2 regions of the Idiomarina sp. UBA4520 genome follow, and region 2 is predicted to be linked to the other one. Evidence: predicted binding sites of a transcription regulator. Region 2 holds the regulator's gene; the other holds the start of a gene.
The links. Region 2 encodes NrdR, which represses ribonucleotide reductase genes. Its sites were predicted from a motif close to AAACACNANATNTNGTGTTT; they were not measured.

Region 1 (7,984 bases), on a different contig from region 2:
CTGATACACTTTCATCCAGTAGATACGGCCACGAGTCGAGAAGCACAAAATGGTGTCGTGGGTGTTAGCAACCCACAGACGTTCAATGAAGTCTTCGTCCTTCATTTTCGTTGCCGCTTTACCTTTACCACCACGGCGCTGAGCTTCGTATTCAGTCAGTGGTTGATACTTCACGTAGCCTTCATGAGACAGTGTTAGTACAACATCTTCCTCATTAATAAGGTCTTCCATGCTGATGTCGTGGGCTGCAGCAGTAATATCCGTCTTACGCTCGTCACCAAAGTTATCGCGAATTTCGACTAACTCTTCACGAATAACTTCCATGAGGCGCTCTGAGCTACGCAAAATATGTAGCAATTCAGCAATTTGCTCTAACAGACCTTTGTATTCGTCGAGAATTTTCTCGTGCTCTAACCCTGTGAGCTTGTGTAAACGTAAATCAAGAATGGCTTGCGCTTGTGCTTCGGTCAGATGATAGTTATCACCTTTAATGCCGTACTCTTCCGGCAAATGATCCGGGCGTGCCGCGTCAACACCAGCCGTTTCCAGCATGGCTGCAACATCACCTAGCTTCCAAGCGCGGGAAATAAGACCGGCTTTCGCTTCCGCAGGTGTTGGAGAGCGACGAATTAATTCAATAACTTCATCTATGTTCGCCAGCGATATCGCCAGGCCTTCCAAAATATGAGCACGCTCGCGCGCCTTACGTAATTCATAAACCGAGCGGCGAGTCACTACTTCGCGACGGTGACGAATAAAGCAGTCCAGCATGTCACGCAGATTAAATAGGCGTGGCTGATTTTTATCCAGTGCCACCATGTTAATACCAAACACCACTTGTAATTGGGTGTTTGCGTATAAGTGGTTAAGTACAACCTCGCCAACGTCACCACGGCGTATTTCAATGACAATGCGCATACCGTCTTTGTCAGACTCATCGCGCAGTGCACTAATACCTTCAACGCGCTTCTCTTTGACTAATTCAGCAATTTTTTCAATCAAGCGCGCTTTGTTCACCTGGTACGGAATTTCCGTAACAATGATGGTCTCTTTGCCTGTTTTCTCGTCGACTTCCACTTCTGCTTTAGCACGTAAGTGAATGCGACCACGACCCGTTTTGTACGCTTCAACAATGCCGCTGCGGCCTGAAATTGTTGCAGCCGTTGGAAAGTCCGGACCCGGGATATATTCCATTAACCCATCAACATCGATGTCCGGGTTGTCTATCATCGCCAGTGAGCCGTTGATGACTTCGGTGAGGTTATGCGGCGGAATATTCGTTGCCATACCAACCGCGATACCGGAAGAACCATTGACTAACAGGTTAGGAACACGGGTTGGCAGTACATCAGGAATGCGCTCAGTACCGTCGTAGTTATCGACAAAATCAACCGTTTCTTTGTCTAAATCGGCCAGTAACTGGTGAGAGATTTTGGCCATGCGAATTTCGGTATAACGCATCGCCGCTGCAGAGTCACCATCGACCGAGCCAAAGTTACCCTGCCCGTCAACCAACATGTAGCGTAATGAAAAGTCCTGCGCCATACGAACAATAGTGTCGTAAACCGCGCTGTCACCGTGTGGGTGATATTTACCGATGACATCACCGACCACACGCGCTGACTTTTTATAGGGTTTATTGTAGTCGTTACGCAACTCGTTCATTGCGAATAAGACACGTCTGTGTACCGGTTTTAGTCCGTCCCTGACGTCAGGCAGTGCACGCCCGACGATAACGCTCATCGCATAATCGAGATAAGAGCTTTTTAATTCATCTTCGATATTAACCGGTGACACTTCTCTGGCTAGATCGCTCATAGTTCAGTCCCTAAAATAAAAATCCGCATATCTTTGTTATTTTGATGCAGTCATTGTACCCATCCGAAACGAGTCTCGCACCCTCTTTTTCTTATTCTTTAGCTAGGGTAGACTAGCCGCGTTATTTATCGCTCACAACAGTGCACTCCATGACACAAGAAAACAAAAATACTGAACAAAAAAACGTCGATTTAGAAGAGATCGCTAAGTTCTCTGCCCTCGCCTCGCGTTGGTGGGACCCGGAAGGCGAATTCAAACCGTTGCACCAAATTAACCCGGTTCGGCTGTCTTTTATTGAGCAACACGCCAATGGATTATTTGGAAAAAACATTCTTGATGTCGGTTGTGGTGGTGGTCTGCTAAGTGAAGCCATGGCCGAGCGCGGCGCTAAAGTTACCGGTATCGACTTAGCCGAAGAGTCATTAAAAATAGCGCGCCTACATGCACTAGAAAGCGAAGTCTCTGTTGATTACCAATGTGTCGCCGTAGAAAATCACGCAGCCGACCATAAAGGTCAGTATGACGCAGTTACCTGTTTGGAAATGCTGGAACACGTGCCCGACCCTGCCTCTATAGTTAAGGCATGCGCAGAAGCGGTTAAACCCGGCGGCTTGGTGTTTTTCTCAACTCTAAACCGTAACGTTAAGTCCTGGCTGCTGGGCATTTTGGCTGCTGAACATATACTTGGTTGGGTGCCCAAAGGCACACACCAGCATCAGCGTTTTATTAAGCCGTCAGAGCTCTTCCGCATGACCGATGAAGCCGGGCTTAATGAGGTTGATATTAATGGATTAATTTTCCATCCATTAAAAGGGTTCACTCTGTCGAATACCGATATCGATGTGAATTACATTACTGTTTTACAAAAGCCTCTGACCTAGCTCATGACGAATCTCGCAAAGAACGCCAAGCTTCCCGAAGGCGTGCTGTTCGATCTTGACGGCACCTTGCTGAACACCGCCCCTGATCTTGGAGCCGCACTCAACAATGTGTGCGCTTTATATGGGAAAGAACCTGTTCATGAAGACGCCTATACGCCTGTTGCTTCACATGGTTCCAGAGGCTTATTAAAGCTGGCTTTTTCAAAAGAATTGGAAACCCATGAAAGTGAGTTAAGAAAGGCTTTCTTAGACGCTTACTCGAACAGCATTGCCGCTAAGACCCATGTGTACGAAGGTGTTGTACCGCTACTGAATGCTCTGATTCAAGCACAAATAAAAGTGGCTATTGTCACTAACAAACCCAAGCAATTGACTCAACAGCTGTTACCAAGCTTTCCCGAGTTCAATGTCTTTGAATCAGTTGTCTGCGGGGACACTTTGAGTGTATCAAAACCCGACCCTGCACCTTTACTGCTGGCAGCAGAACAGCTGGGGGTAACCCCTACAAGCTGCAATTACGTAGGTGACGCTGAACGTGATATTCAGGCTGGCCACAATGCTGCAATGACAACGGTACTGGCTCATTATGGGTATATTAGCGACAGCGACTCACCCGCTGACTGGAAGGCCGACTACGGCATCAGCACACCGCTTGAGTTACTGAATATTATTGGGCTACCACAACCTTGATCTATTAACCCATTTTTAAAGACAAAAAAGTTATAAAAAGCCTAGGTCCTCGCAAACTCACGTCTATTAAAGGCTAGAAAAAAATCAACAATTAAACGCTAATTTTCTTTTGCTTTTCTCGAGAATTTCACTTGATCAAAGTCTGACTAAGACCTAGCATACTGAAAAATCAAAGACACTAGATATTGTGTGAATTTCACTCTGTATAACTAATGACCACAATATCTTGTGGCTACATCTCTATAACAAAAAGCTAAGAGTTGGCGCAAAATGAACGAGCAACTGTATGTCACCAAACGTAGCGGCGAACGTGAACCGCTCAACTTAGATAAAATCCATCGAGTCATCATGTGGGCAGCAGAAGGTCTGCATAATGTTTCCGCTTCTCAAGTCGAAATTAAGTCCCATATTCAGTTTTATGATGGCATTAAAACCGAAGACATCCACGAGACCATCATCAAAGCTGCGGCGGATTTAATCTCGGAAGAAGCTCCTGACTATCAGTACATGGCAGCCCGTTTGGCCATTTTCCATTTACGCAAACGCGCTTATGGAAAGTTTGAGCCACCTCGTTTATTTGATCACGTCAAGAAAATGGTGGCAGAGCACCGTTATGACGAGCACTTGTTGGAAGACTTCAGCGAAGCTGAGTTCGACCAAATGGATGAGATTGTCGACCACTGGCGCGACATGAACTTCTCATACGCAGCGGTCAAGCAGCTTGAGAATAAATACCTGGTTCAAAACCGTGTGACAGGCGATATTTATGAAAGCGCCCAGTTCTTGTACATTTTAGTTGCAGCCTGCTTGTTCGCGAACTACCCAAAAGCAACGCGCATGGATTACATCAAGCGCTTCTATGATGCGACGTCTGAGTTTAAAATTTCACTACCAACGCCAATTATGTCCGGCGTTCGTACACCAACCCGTCAGTTCAGCTCATGTGTATTAATTGAAACTGGCGACAGCCTGGATTCTATCAACGCCACCGCTAGCGCCATTGTGAAATACGTTTCTCAACGCGCTGGTATTGGCATTAATGCCGGTCGCATTCGTGCGCTGGGTAGTCCAATTCGAAACGGTGAAGCGTTTCATACCGGTTGTATTCCATTCTACAAATACTTCCAGACTGCGGTTAAGAGCTGTTCGCAAGGCGGTGTTCGTGGTGGCGCGGCAACCCTCTTCTATCCATTGTGGCATTTAGAAGTAGAAAGCTTGCTGGTACTTAAGAACAACCGGGGTGTTGAAGAAAACCGTGTTCGTCATTTGGACTACGGTGTTCAATTTAACCGTTTAATGTATCAACGCTTAGTTAAAGACGACTACATTACTCTATTCAGCCCGTCTGACGTGCCTGGCCTGTATGACGCTTTCTTTGAAGATCAAGAGAAGTTCGAGCAGCTGTATGTTCAGTACGAGCAAGACGAAAGCATTCGTAAAAAACGCATTAAAGCCATTGAACTATTCAGCCTGTTTATGCAGGAGCGTGCCAGCACAGGTCGTATTTACGTACAAAACGTTGACCACTGCAATACGCATAGCCCGTTTGACTCGAAAGTTGCCCCTATTCGTCAAAGCAATCTGTGTCTGGAAATTGCTCTGCCAACTAAGCCGTTACAGCACGTCAACGACGAAGAAGGTGAAATTGCGCTATGTACCCTGTCAGCATTCAACCTGGGTAAAATTAACGACCTGGGCGAGTTTGAAGAGCTGGCTGACTTAGCCGTTCGCGCTCTGGATAGCCTACTCGACTATCAGGAGTATCCGGTACCTGCGGCTTACAACGCAACTATGAATCGTCGTACTCTGGGTATTGGTGTCATTAACTTCGCTTATTACCTGGCTAAGCACGGTGTTAAATACTCTGACGGCTCAGCAAACAGTCTGGTTCACAAGACCTTTGAGGCTATCCAGTTTTACCTGATGAAAGCCTCAATGAACCTGGCGAAAGAAAAAGGTGCATGTCCGAAGTTTAACGAGACCACCTATTCACAAGGTATTATGCCAACAGACACTTACAAGAAAGACCTGGACGCTGTCTGTAATGAACCATTGCACCTGGATTGGGATCAGCTGCGCGCCGACATCAAGCAGCACGGTATGCGCAACTCTACCCTGTCAGCGTTAATGCCATCTGAAACGTCGTCGCAAATTTCAAACGCGACCAATGGCATCGAGCCACCGCGTGGCTTTGTCAGCGTAAAAGCGTCTAAAGACGGCGTTACTAAGCAGGTAGTGCCTGACTACGAGACGCTTAAGGATAAGTACGAGCTACTGTGGCAAATTCCGAGCAACAAAGGCTACCTAGAGTTGGTGGGCATTATGCAGAAGTTTGTCGACCAAACTATTTCTGCCAACACCAACTACGATCCAAGCAAATTTGACGCTGGCAAAGTGCCTATGAAGCAGCTCTTACAAGACCTGCTAACGTCATACAAGCTGGGCGTTAAGACACTTTATTATCACAACACGCGCGACGGTGCAGCCGATAACCAGTCTGATATCGCGGCACGTCAAAAGTCAGAAAAGCCTGGTGCACAGCCATCTGAAGTCATCATCGAAGAAGATGACGATTGTGCCGGCGGCGCTTGTAAAATTTAAAAGAAGGATTTTGCGAAATGTCGTACTCAACGTTTAACCAGGAACAAACGAATCCGTTAACCGAGCCTATGTTTTTAGGTAACTCGGTTAACGTGGCTCGATACGATCAACAAAAGCACAGCATTTTTGAAAAGCTTATAGAAAAACAAATTAGCTTTTTCTGGCGCCCTGAAGAAATTGACGTAAGCCGCGACCGAGTCGACTTTAATAAACTCACTGACAGTGAAAAGCACGTGTTTATTTCAAACCTGAAGTACCAAACACTGCTGGACTCTATTCAGGGCCGCTCACCGAATATTGCGCTGTTGCCCATTGTATCCATTCCAGAGCTTGAAACCTGGATTGAGACCTGGTCATTCTTTGAGACCATTCACTCACGCTCGTACACGCATATTCTGCGTAACTTGTTTACTGACCCGAGCGAAGTGTTTGAAGACATTGTTATTAACGAGCAAATTAAAATTCGTGCGAACGATATTTCACAATACTACGACGACCTTATTTTCTACACCCAGCTGTGGCAAACCCACGGCGAAGGTGAAGTAACGGTCGACGGTGAAACATACAATGTGACTCAGCGCGAAATTAAAAAGAAACTGTTCTTGTGCATTAACTCGGTGAACGCACTGGAAGCCATTCGCTTCTACGTCAGTTTCGCTTGTACATTTGCCTTTGCAGAGCGCGAGCTGATGGAAGGTAACGCCAAAATCATTAAGCTGATTGCGCGTGACGAAAACGTCCATTTAACCTCAACTCAGCATATTCTGAACCTTTGGCAATACGGTGAAGATGACCCGGAAATGAAAGAAATTGCCGAAGAGCTGCGTGACGAAGCTTATGAAATTTTCATGACCGCAGTGAAACAGGAAAAGCAGTGGGCTCACTACCTGTTTAAAGACGGTTCAATGATTGGCCTAAACGAGAGCATGTTATGCCAGTACGTTGAGTACATAGCCAACTTGCGTATGCAGGCTATTGGCTTTGATGCTCCGTTCGAAAATATGCGCTCTAACCCATTGCCGTGGATGAACAAGTACTTAGTTTCAGACAACGTACAGGTGGCTCCTCAGGAAGCGGAAATTACCTCTTACCTGGTTGGCCAAATTGATAGCGAAGTTAATGCCTCTGATCTTGGGGACTTTGACCTCTAAGCCATGACTAAAACCTTTAAAGTCATCGTTAACGGCGGGCCTGAGCTTGCCGTTGACGCGACTGAAGGAACCCTGCTCGAAGCGCTGGAAAAACACCAGCTGGAAATGCACTACCATTGTCGTAGTGGATTTTGTGGTGCATGCAGGACTAAACTAAATTCCGGTCAAGTACGTTATACCACTGAGCCGTTAGCTTACGTTCGAAAAGGCGACATTCTGCCCTGTTGTTGCGTGCCAGAGTCTGACTTAGATATTGAGCACTAGCACCGAGCGTATTGGCTATTCACAGAATCGATTACAGTCATCGGTAAGACCCATTTGTTTTTATGCCTAAAAAATGGATAATTCCCGGTAACACTGATTAAGGAAGAGGTATTTCATGTTTACAGTTATTTTTGGACGTCCTGGTTGCCCGTTCTGCGTACGCGCAAAAGAAGTTGCCGATCAATTAAAAGCAGACCGCGATGACTTCGATTATCGCTACGTTGATATTCACGCAGAAGGTATTTCTAAAGCGGACTTAGAAAAAACCGTTGGTAAACCGGTACACACAGTACCTCAAATTTTTGTCGACGAGTCACACGTTGGCGGCTTCACTGAGTTTGAAGCATACGCAAAAGAGAACTTAGGCTTGTACACGGCTTAATGTTGTAAGTGTTAGCGTAAGAAAGGCGGCTTATTTCAGCCGCCTTTTTTGATCGCCTCTATTGCCTGCTTCACTCGCTTCTCAGACACCGGATACTTTGTTCCTAACGTCTGAGCAAAGAACGAAACTCTCAGCTCTTCTATCATCCAGCGAACTTCAGCCACATCTTCAGGAATCAAAGCGCCGGTTTTATAACG
Region 2 (7,984 bases):
GAGAAAACATTGACTAGTATCGTCAAATGGGTGTTAGCGCTTACTCTCGTGATTATCGCTCTCTCCGCGTGGCATTTGTCGCAAGGCAGTAGTGGCTTAACGCTATGGGACTGGTGGCGAACCGATGCATTATCGGCTTATCAGCAGGCCATATTGGCTGATATTCGTTTACCAAGACTGGTTCTTGCAGTAGTCAATGGTGCGGTGCTTGGACTGGCTGGCGCTGCCATGCAGCTTTTGCTCAGAAACCCGCTCGCAGAGCCCGGACTTACTGGAGTCTCATCCGGGGCAGCGTTAACGACGGTCGCTGTGCTTTATTTTGGTTTGTTGCCAACGTTTTCCTGGCTTTTACCCTTTATCGCATTGGCCGGCGGCTTAGCCGCTATCGTTGTCGTGGTGGTAATGGCGGGAAATTATGCCGATGTGAACCGGGTCATTTTAGCCGGTGTGGCTATTTCCTCTTTGGCAGGAGCTATTATGGCATTGCTGCTGTACCTGGCGCCCAACCCTTTCGCGTTTCAGGAATGGAGCCAGTGGACCCTTGGAAGCCTTGCAAACCGGGGCTGGTCACATGTGAATTTAATGCTGCCTTTTGCTTTAATCGGCGCAGTATTGGTGTTAACTCAGTCTCGCTTTTTGACGGCGTTAACCTTTTCCGAAGAAACCGTCGTTAGCATGGGTTATAGCTATCCGACAAGGCGTAACTTAGTACTTATAGCCGTTGCATTACTGGCAGGTAGTAGCGTAGTCAGCGTTGGAATTATTGGTTTTGTGGGGCTGTTGGCACCGCATCTGGTGAGATTAGTCGGGCTTAATCACCCCAAACAAGTTCTGTCGATGAGCGCCTTGGCTGGAGCTGTACTGGTGCTCTCTATCGATATTTTTGTGCGCCTTATTAGTGTTGGTCGGGAACTGCCATTAGGTGTGGTTGCGGCAGTTATTGGGGCTCCTTTACTTATTGCTTTACTGGTTAGACAGAAATCTCGGCAGGCGGTGAGGTAGACACAATGCTCACAATAGAAAATGGCAGCCTTAAAGGTGTGACTCGCCCGCGCTTAAATAACATTACACTCTCTATCGACAGCGGTAAATTGGTGGGCCTAATAGGCCCTAATGGTGCCGGTAAAAGCTCATTACTTAAAGCCATAGCCAGCATTGAAACAGCATCAGGACGTTTTTCCTGGAATCAGCAGTTGTTGTCAGCTATGAAGGACACTGAGCGCGCCAATACACTGTCATACATGGCTCAAGATGACATCCCCCAATGGGATATGACGATGGCGGATATCATCGATATTGGTCTGCTCAAAAGGCGTATATCTCGTTCAGAGCGGCAACGGCGTATCGACAACGTGTGTGCAACGCTTAACCTGTCGGAGTTTAACGGACATTCTATTCAGCGTTTGTCGCGTGGTGAACTACAAAGGGTGCTACTTGCTCGGGCGTTAGTCGCTGAACCAGAGCTTTTACTCTGCGACGAACCGACTAATGCGCTGGATATTTATCACCAGCTCAATGTTTTACAATTGCTGAAAAAACAAAGCGAGCAGGGAAGGTTAGTGATCATGGCTATTCACGATATTCCGCAGGCGGCTGAGTATTGTGATGAATTGATTTTACTGGATAAGGGTGAATTGGTTTGTCACGGACAACCATTTGAAGTGCTGACAAAAGCCAACCTGGCGGAGACCTTTGGGGTGCATGCAGACTGGATTTGCAATAAAAGGGGCGTGGCCTGGCAGCCTCGCCCCTTATAAAGGCTGTTAGCCGATAGGCTTATACTTAATACGGTGTGGCTCCATTGCCTGCTCACCGAATTTTTCTTTCATGTAAGCTTCGTAGTCGCTGTAGTTACCTTCGTAGAAGACCACTTCGCCTTCATCACGGTAATCCAGAATATGGGTAGCGATACGGTCAAGGAACCAACGGTCGTGCGAGATAACCATGACGGATCCCGGGAATTCCAGAATGGCTTCCTCAAGTGCGCGCAAGGTTTCAACGTCTAAGTCGTTGGTTGGCTCATCGAGCAACAGTACGTTGCCGCCGGCTTTTAACAGCTTCGCTAAATGCACCCGGTTACGTTCACCACCAGACAATTCGCCAATACGTTTTTGCTGGTCGGTACCACGGAAGTTAAAGCGGCCAACATAGGCGCGACCATTAACCTCGAAGTTACCAATTTTAAGAATGTCATTACCGTCGGTAATTTCTTCAAAAACAGTCTTGCTGTCGTCCATGCTGTCACGGAACTGATCAACACTGGCCAGTTGCACGGTTTCACCTAATTCGATAGAGCCGCTGTCCGGCTTTTCTTCGCCGCTGATCATGCGGAATAAGGTGGATTTACCCGCACCGTTAGGACCAATAATACCGACAATGGCACCTTTAGGAACATTGAAGCTTAGGTTATCGATAAGCTGGCGCTTCTCGTAAGCTTTGCTAATACCATTAACTTCAATGACTTTGTCACCCAAACGAGGACCTGGCGGAATAAACAACTCGTTGGTCTCGTTGCGCTTCTGATAGTCACCACTTTGCAGCTCTTCAAAGCGGTTAAGACGCGCTTTGCTTTTCGCCTGACGGCCTTTCGGATTAGTACGTACCCACTCAAGCTCTTGTTTAATGGTGCGCTGACGAGCTTTTTCTGAACGCTCTTCCTGCTCCAGACGTTTCTCTTTCTGTTCCAGCCAAGAGGAGTAGTTACCTTCCCACGGAATACCATAGCCCCGGTCAAGTTCAAGGATCCAACCAGCAACGTTATCAAGGAAATAACGATCGTGGGTAATGGCAACGACGGTACCCGTGTAATCGTGCAGGAAGCGTTCTAACCAAGCAACAGATTCAGCGTCTAAATGGTTTGTCGGTTCGTCGAGAAGGAGCATATCGGGCTTCGATAACAGTAAGCGGCAGATAGCCACACGACGGCGTTCACCACCTGACAAGTTGCCTATTTTGGCATCCCACTCAGGTAAGCGCAGTGCATCGGCTGCACGCTCCAGAATATTGTCGATGTTGTGACCATCTTTTGCCTGTAGTAAAGCTTCTAGTTCGCCTTGCTCTTTTGAGAGTGCGTCAAAGTCAGCATTTTCGTCAGCGTAAGCCGCGTAAATTTCATCGAGCTTAGCGAAGGCCTCTTTAACGTCCGCCACCGCTTCTTCAACGGTTTCTTTCACCGTTTTATTTTCGTCCAGCTCTGGCTCCTGAGGCAGGTAGCCAATTTGAGTTCCCGATAAAGCGCGAGCTTCACCTTCATACTCTTTATCAACCCCGGCCATAATACGAAGTAAGGTTGACTTACCGGCGCCGTTTAAACCTAAAACGCCAATTTTGGCACCCGGGAAAAATGACAAAGAAATGTCTTTTAATATGGTCTTCTTAGGCGGAACAACTTTGCTCACCTGAGACATTGAATAGATATATTGCGCCATAGCGACGTAAAATCCTTCCTATCAACAAAAAAGTTACTGCATAGTTTACTGTTATTTACGAACATCCCCAAACTTTGTTGCGCTGAACTAGGCACTCATTTGTGTTTTAAGGTAAAATACCCGACAAATTAAGACCATTTAACGATTTGGAGAGCTGTAATGCTGAAATCTGAGATGAACATTGCCGACTTTGATGCGGACTTATGGCAAGCGATGCAAGGCGAAGTTGAGCGTCAGGAACAACACATTGAACTGATAGCATCTGAAAACTACACCAGTCCGCGAGTCATGCAAGCGCAAGGGTCTCAGCTGACAAATAAGTACGCAGAAGGCTATCCGCACAAGCGTTATTATGGTGGCTGTGAGTTTGTCGATAAAGTCGAAGACTTGGCTATTGAGCGTGCAAAAGAGTTATTCGGTGCAAAATACGCAAACGTGCAACCGCATTCTGGTTCACAAGCAAACACTGCGGCTTTTATGGCATTAATGGAAGCGGGCGATACTTTCTTAGGCATGAGCCTGGCTCACGGTGGCCACTTAACTCACGGCTCTGGTGTTAACTTCTCTGGTAAATTGTACAACGCAGTGTCTTACGGTCTGGATGAAAGCACTGGCGAAATAGACTACGCCGAAGTTGAAAAGCTGGCGCAAGAACATAAGCCGAAAGTGATTGTTGCTGGTTTCTCAGCATACTCTGGTATTGTTGACTGGAAAAAATTCCGTGAAATTGCCGATAAAGTAGACGCTTATTTAATGGTCGATATGGCGCATGTAGCGGGCTTAATTGCTGCGGGTGAATATCCAAACCCAGTGCCTTATGCGCATGTTGTTACAACGACCACGCACAAAACTCTTGCGGGTCCGCGTGGTGGCTTGATCATTTCAGGTAGTGACGATGAGAAACTGCACAAGAAGCTGAACAGTGCCGTATTCCCGGGTAACCAGGGTGGCCCTTTATGTCATGTTATTGCTGGTAAAGCGGTCGCATTCCAGGAAGCCTTACAGCCTGAATTTAAAGCGTACCAACAACAAGTGTTAAAAAATGCGAACGTAATGGTCAAAGCAATGCAGTCTCGTGGCTATAAGATTGTTTCTAACGGCACGCAGAACCATTTATTCCTGGTTGACCTAATTGACAAAGACATTACGGGTAAAGACGCCGATGCGGCTTTAGGCGATGCATTTATTACGGTTAATAAGAATGCGGTTCCGAATGATCCACGTTCACCTTTTGTGACATCTGGTTTGCGTTTAGGTACACCTGCAATTACCCGTCGTGGCTTTAAAGAAGCCGAAGCTGAGCAGGTAGCCAACTGGATTTGCGATGTTTTGGACGATATTTCTAACGAAAGCAAAATTGCAGAAGTGCGTGAACAAGTAAAAGCGTTGTGCGCTAACTTTCCGGTATACGGATAATTACGCACTGTCGTTAAACGAGTCGTAAAGCGCACTTAAAGGAGTCAGGCAATGCATTGTCCATTTTGTGGCACACAAGACACCAAGGTTATTGATTCGCGCTTAGTTGCGGATGGCGCCTCGGTGCGTCGCCGGCGTGAGTGTAATCATTGCAAGGAGCGCTTTACGACCTTTGAAACGGCTGAGCTCATTATGCCGCGGGTTATTAAAACCGATGGCTCGAGAGAACCGTTCAATGAAGATAAGCTCCGCAATGGCCTGTTAAGAGCACTCGAAAAGCGCCCAGTCAGTCTGGAGCTTATGGAACAGGCTATCAATAAAATTAAATCGAGTATCAGAGCGACCGGCGAGCGCGAAATTACCAGCAACTTCATTGGTGGGTTAGTTATGGAAAACCTTAAGCAAATCGATAAAGTGGCCTACGTCAGGTTTGCGTCTGTTTACCGTTCGTTCGAAGATATTCGAGAGTTTGGCGAAGAAATCGCTCGTCTGAATGATTAAGCCGTCACAGTTAAAAATTGATCATGAAATGATGCACCGTGCGATAGAACTCGCGCGCCGCGGTATCATGACAACACGTCCGAACCCTGCGGTTGGTTGCGTGATCAGTAAGAACAATACAATTATTGGTGAAGGCTGGCATCAGCAGGCAGGCGAACCTCATGCGGAAATTCATGCCTTAAAGCAAGCAGGTGCCGAAGCGCAAGGTGCAACCGCCTATGTGACTTTAGAGCCCTGCAGCCATATGGGGCGCACTCCGCCCTGTGCAGATGCACTGGTTGATGCGGGCGTTGCCCGGGTTGTTGTTGCCATGCACGATCCTAACCCACGAGTCAGCGGTAACGGTATCAAGCGCTTGCATGAAGCGGATATTGACGTTTTGGTGGGCGTTTTGGAAAAGTCAGCAGAACAGCTGAATCCAGGTTTCTTGTCGAGAATGCGGCATCAACGTCCGTTTGTGACCGTTAAAATGGCGTCGTCACTGGATGGGAAAACAGCGCTGTCCGATGGCCGAAGCCAGTGGATAACCGGTCCTCATGCCCGGTCTGATGTACAGTATTGGCGGGCGCAGTCAGACGCTATTCTTACTGGTGCCGATACTGTTTTGAAAGACAATCCTATGCTGACCGTTCGCGAAAGCCAGTGGCCGAAAACACGGGCCCTGCCTGAACCGTTAAAACAGCCCATACGTATTATTATCGACAGCCAAAACCGAGTGACTGATGACGCTAAAATCTTTGAGTCATCCGCACCGGTATGGTTAGTCAGATGCGAGCCGGGAAAACCGAGCCGCCATGCCCATTGCCACGAGGTTATAATTGATGAAGCAGACAGCGGAAAAGTTGAGCTGAGCGCTTTGATGGCTGAGCTGGCTAAACGGGAAGTGAACCAAGTTTGGACTGAGTGTGGTGCTTCGTTGGCCGCTGCGCTGATAGAAAACGGTTATTGCGATCGCCTTATGATGTACTCTTCGGGGCAGTTATTGGGTGATGCGGCACGTTCGCTATTTGATATTGAAGAACCAAAAAGTTTGGATAAAGCGGTACGTTTTAAGGTAACGGACCGCCGTCAGGTGGGTGATGACCAGCGGGTTATCGCGGTACCGCAACTCATAAAAGGATAAGGTTAAGCGTTATGTCATTGCATAGCACAGAAGAAATTATTGAAGACATCCGTCAGGGCAAAATGGTGATTCTGATGGACGATGAAGATCGCGAGAACGAAGGCGATCTCATTATTGCCGCTGAATGTGCGACACCAGAAGCCATCAACTTTATGGCCCGATACGGCCGTGGACTTATTTGCTTAACCTTAACTGAAGAGCGTTGTCAGCAGCTGAACTTACCGCTGATGGTGGACAAAAATAACGCGCCTTATGCAACCAATTTCACCGTTTCTATTGAAGCGGCAGAGGGCGTTACAACAGGGATTTCGGCAGCCGACCGCGCGAAGACTGTGCTAGATGCTGTGAAAAAGGATGCTAAGCCTGAAGACTTAGTTATGCCGGGACACATATTCCCATTAAAAGCAAAATCGGGCGGTGTATTAAATCGCGCCGGGCATACCGAAGCGGGCTGCGACTTGGCACGCTTAGCAGGGTTTGAGCCTGCTTCTGTTATTGTGGAAGTGCTGAATGAAGACGGTACTATGGCACGCCGCCCAGACTTGGAAGCTTTTGCGAAACAGCATGATATAAAAGTTGGCACAATCGCGGACTTAATCGAGTACCGCTCGACTCAGGAAAAAACGATTAAACGTGTTGCTGAGTGCTCATTACCGACAGCCTTTGGTGAATTTCATCTGGTCACTTATCAGGACACAATCGATAAACAAGTGCATCAGGCACTTGTGCATGGTGACATAGCGGAAGACAAAGTGACGAATGTGCGTGTGCATTTACAGGATACTTTCCATGATACGTTCTTAACGGACAGAGCCGCCAAGCGCAGTTGGCCAATTCAGAAAGCAATGTCTTACATTGCCGAGAATGACGGTGTTTTAGTGATTATTGGCCGCCAGCAAACGCCAGAAGATATTATTGCTCAGGTAAAAGAGTTTGAGGCGCAAGATCACGGTGAACATAAGCCAACGGCGTCGGCTTCAAATGCGTCACGTAATGTGGGCTTAGGCTCACAAATATTGGCGGATTTAAATATTCATAAAATGCGCCTGATGAGCTCACCGAAGCGTTACTCTGCGCTGTCCGGCTTTGGCTTAGAGGTGGTCGATTTTATTGAGGATAAAGACTGACAAAGTCTTTCATGAGCTTTTCGTGAGCCGGCACTTGTAAGCCGGCTTTTTTTGCTTTTTTGATAATGTAACCCGTTAGGTAGTTAATTTCAGTACGGCGATTATGACGTATATCTTGTCTCATTGATGACTCATTATTTCGGGTTTCACCAGCGACTCTTAGTATTTCCTCGTAAACACTCTTGGCATCTAAACTGACCTGTTCGACGCGAGCAACACAGACCGCTTCGTTGACCAACGATTGAATAACTTCCTGCCATTCAGCCTTAAGCAGCGCGCCATTGTTACACTGATGAATGGCGGTTAACGGGTTTATTACGCAATTAATTAAAAGCTTTGACCAACGGCGGGTCTGAATATCGCTTTCAAAAAGAATGGGCTTAAAACTC

Region 1: a site for NrdR is predicted at 3,563-3,582, ahead of nrdA (class 1a ribonucleoside-diphosphate reductase subunit alpha). Genes of this name have one in related genera too.

What each region holds. Positions count from the first base shown of each region.
Region 1 is NZ_DGMK01000017.1:56,021-64,004, forward strand. It holds gene gyrA (DNA gyrase subunit A) at 1-1,818, opposite strand, end outside; gene ubiG (bifunctional 2-polyprenyl-6-hydroxyphenol methylase/3-demethylubiquinol 3-O-methyltransferase UbiG) at 1,968-2,699, shown strand; gene B3850_RS07940 (HAD family hydrolase) at 2,703-3,389, shown strand; gene nrdA (class 1a ribonucleoside-diphosphate reductase subunit alpha) at 3,660-5,990, shown strand; gene nrdB (class Ia ribonucleoside-diphosphate reductase subunit beta) at 6,008-7,141, shown strand; gene yfaE (class I ribonucleotide reductase maintenance protein YfaE) at 7,145-7,405, shown strand; gene B3850_RS07960 (GrxA family glutaredoxin) at 7,521-7,787, shown strand; gene hrpA (ATP-dependent RNA helicase HrpA) at 7,823-7,984, opposite strand, start outside.
Region 2 is NZ_DGMK01000011.1:304,625-312,608, reverse strand. It holds gene B3850_RS05235 (ABC transporter substrate-binding protein) at 1-17, shown strand, start outside; gene B3850_RS05230 (FecCD family ABC transporter permease) at 10-1,002, shown strand; gene B3850_RS05225 (ABC transporter ATP-binding protein) at 1,008-1,757, shown strand; gene ettA (energy-dependent translational throttle protein EttA) at 1,764-3,428, opposite strand; gene glyA (serine hydroxymethyltransferase) at 3,588-4,844, shown strand; gene nrdR (transcriptional regulator NrdR) at 4,896-5,345, shown strand; gene ribD (bifunctional diaminohydroxyphosphoribosylaminopyrimidine deaminase/5-amino-6-(5-phosphoribosylamino)uracil reductase RibD) at 5,338-6,468, shown strand; gene ribBA (bifunctional 3,4-dihydroxy-2-butanone-4-phosphate synthase/GTP cyclohydrolase II) at 6,480-7,595, shown strand; gene B3850_RS05195 (ketopantoate reductase family protein) at 7,576-7,984, opposite strand, start outside.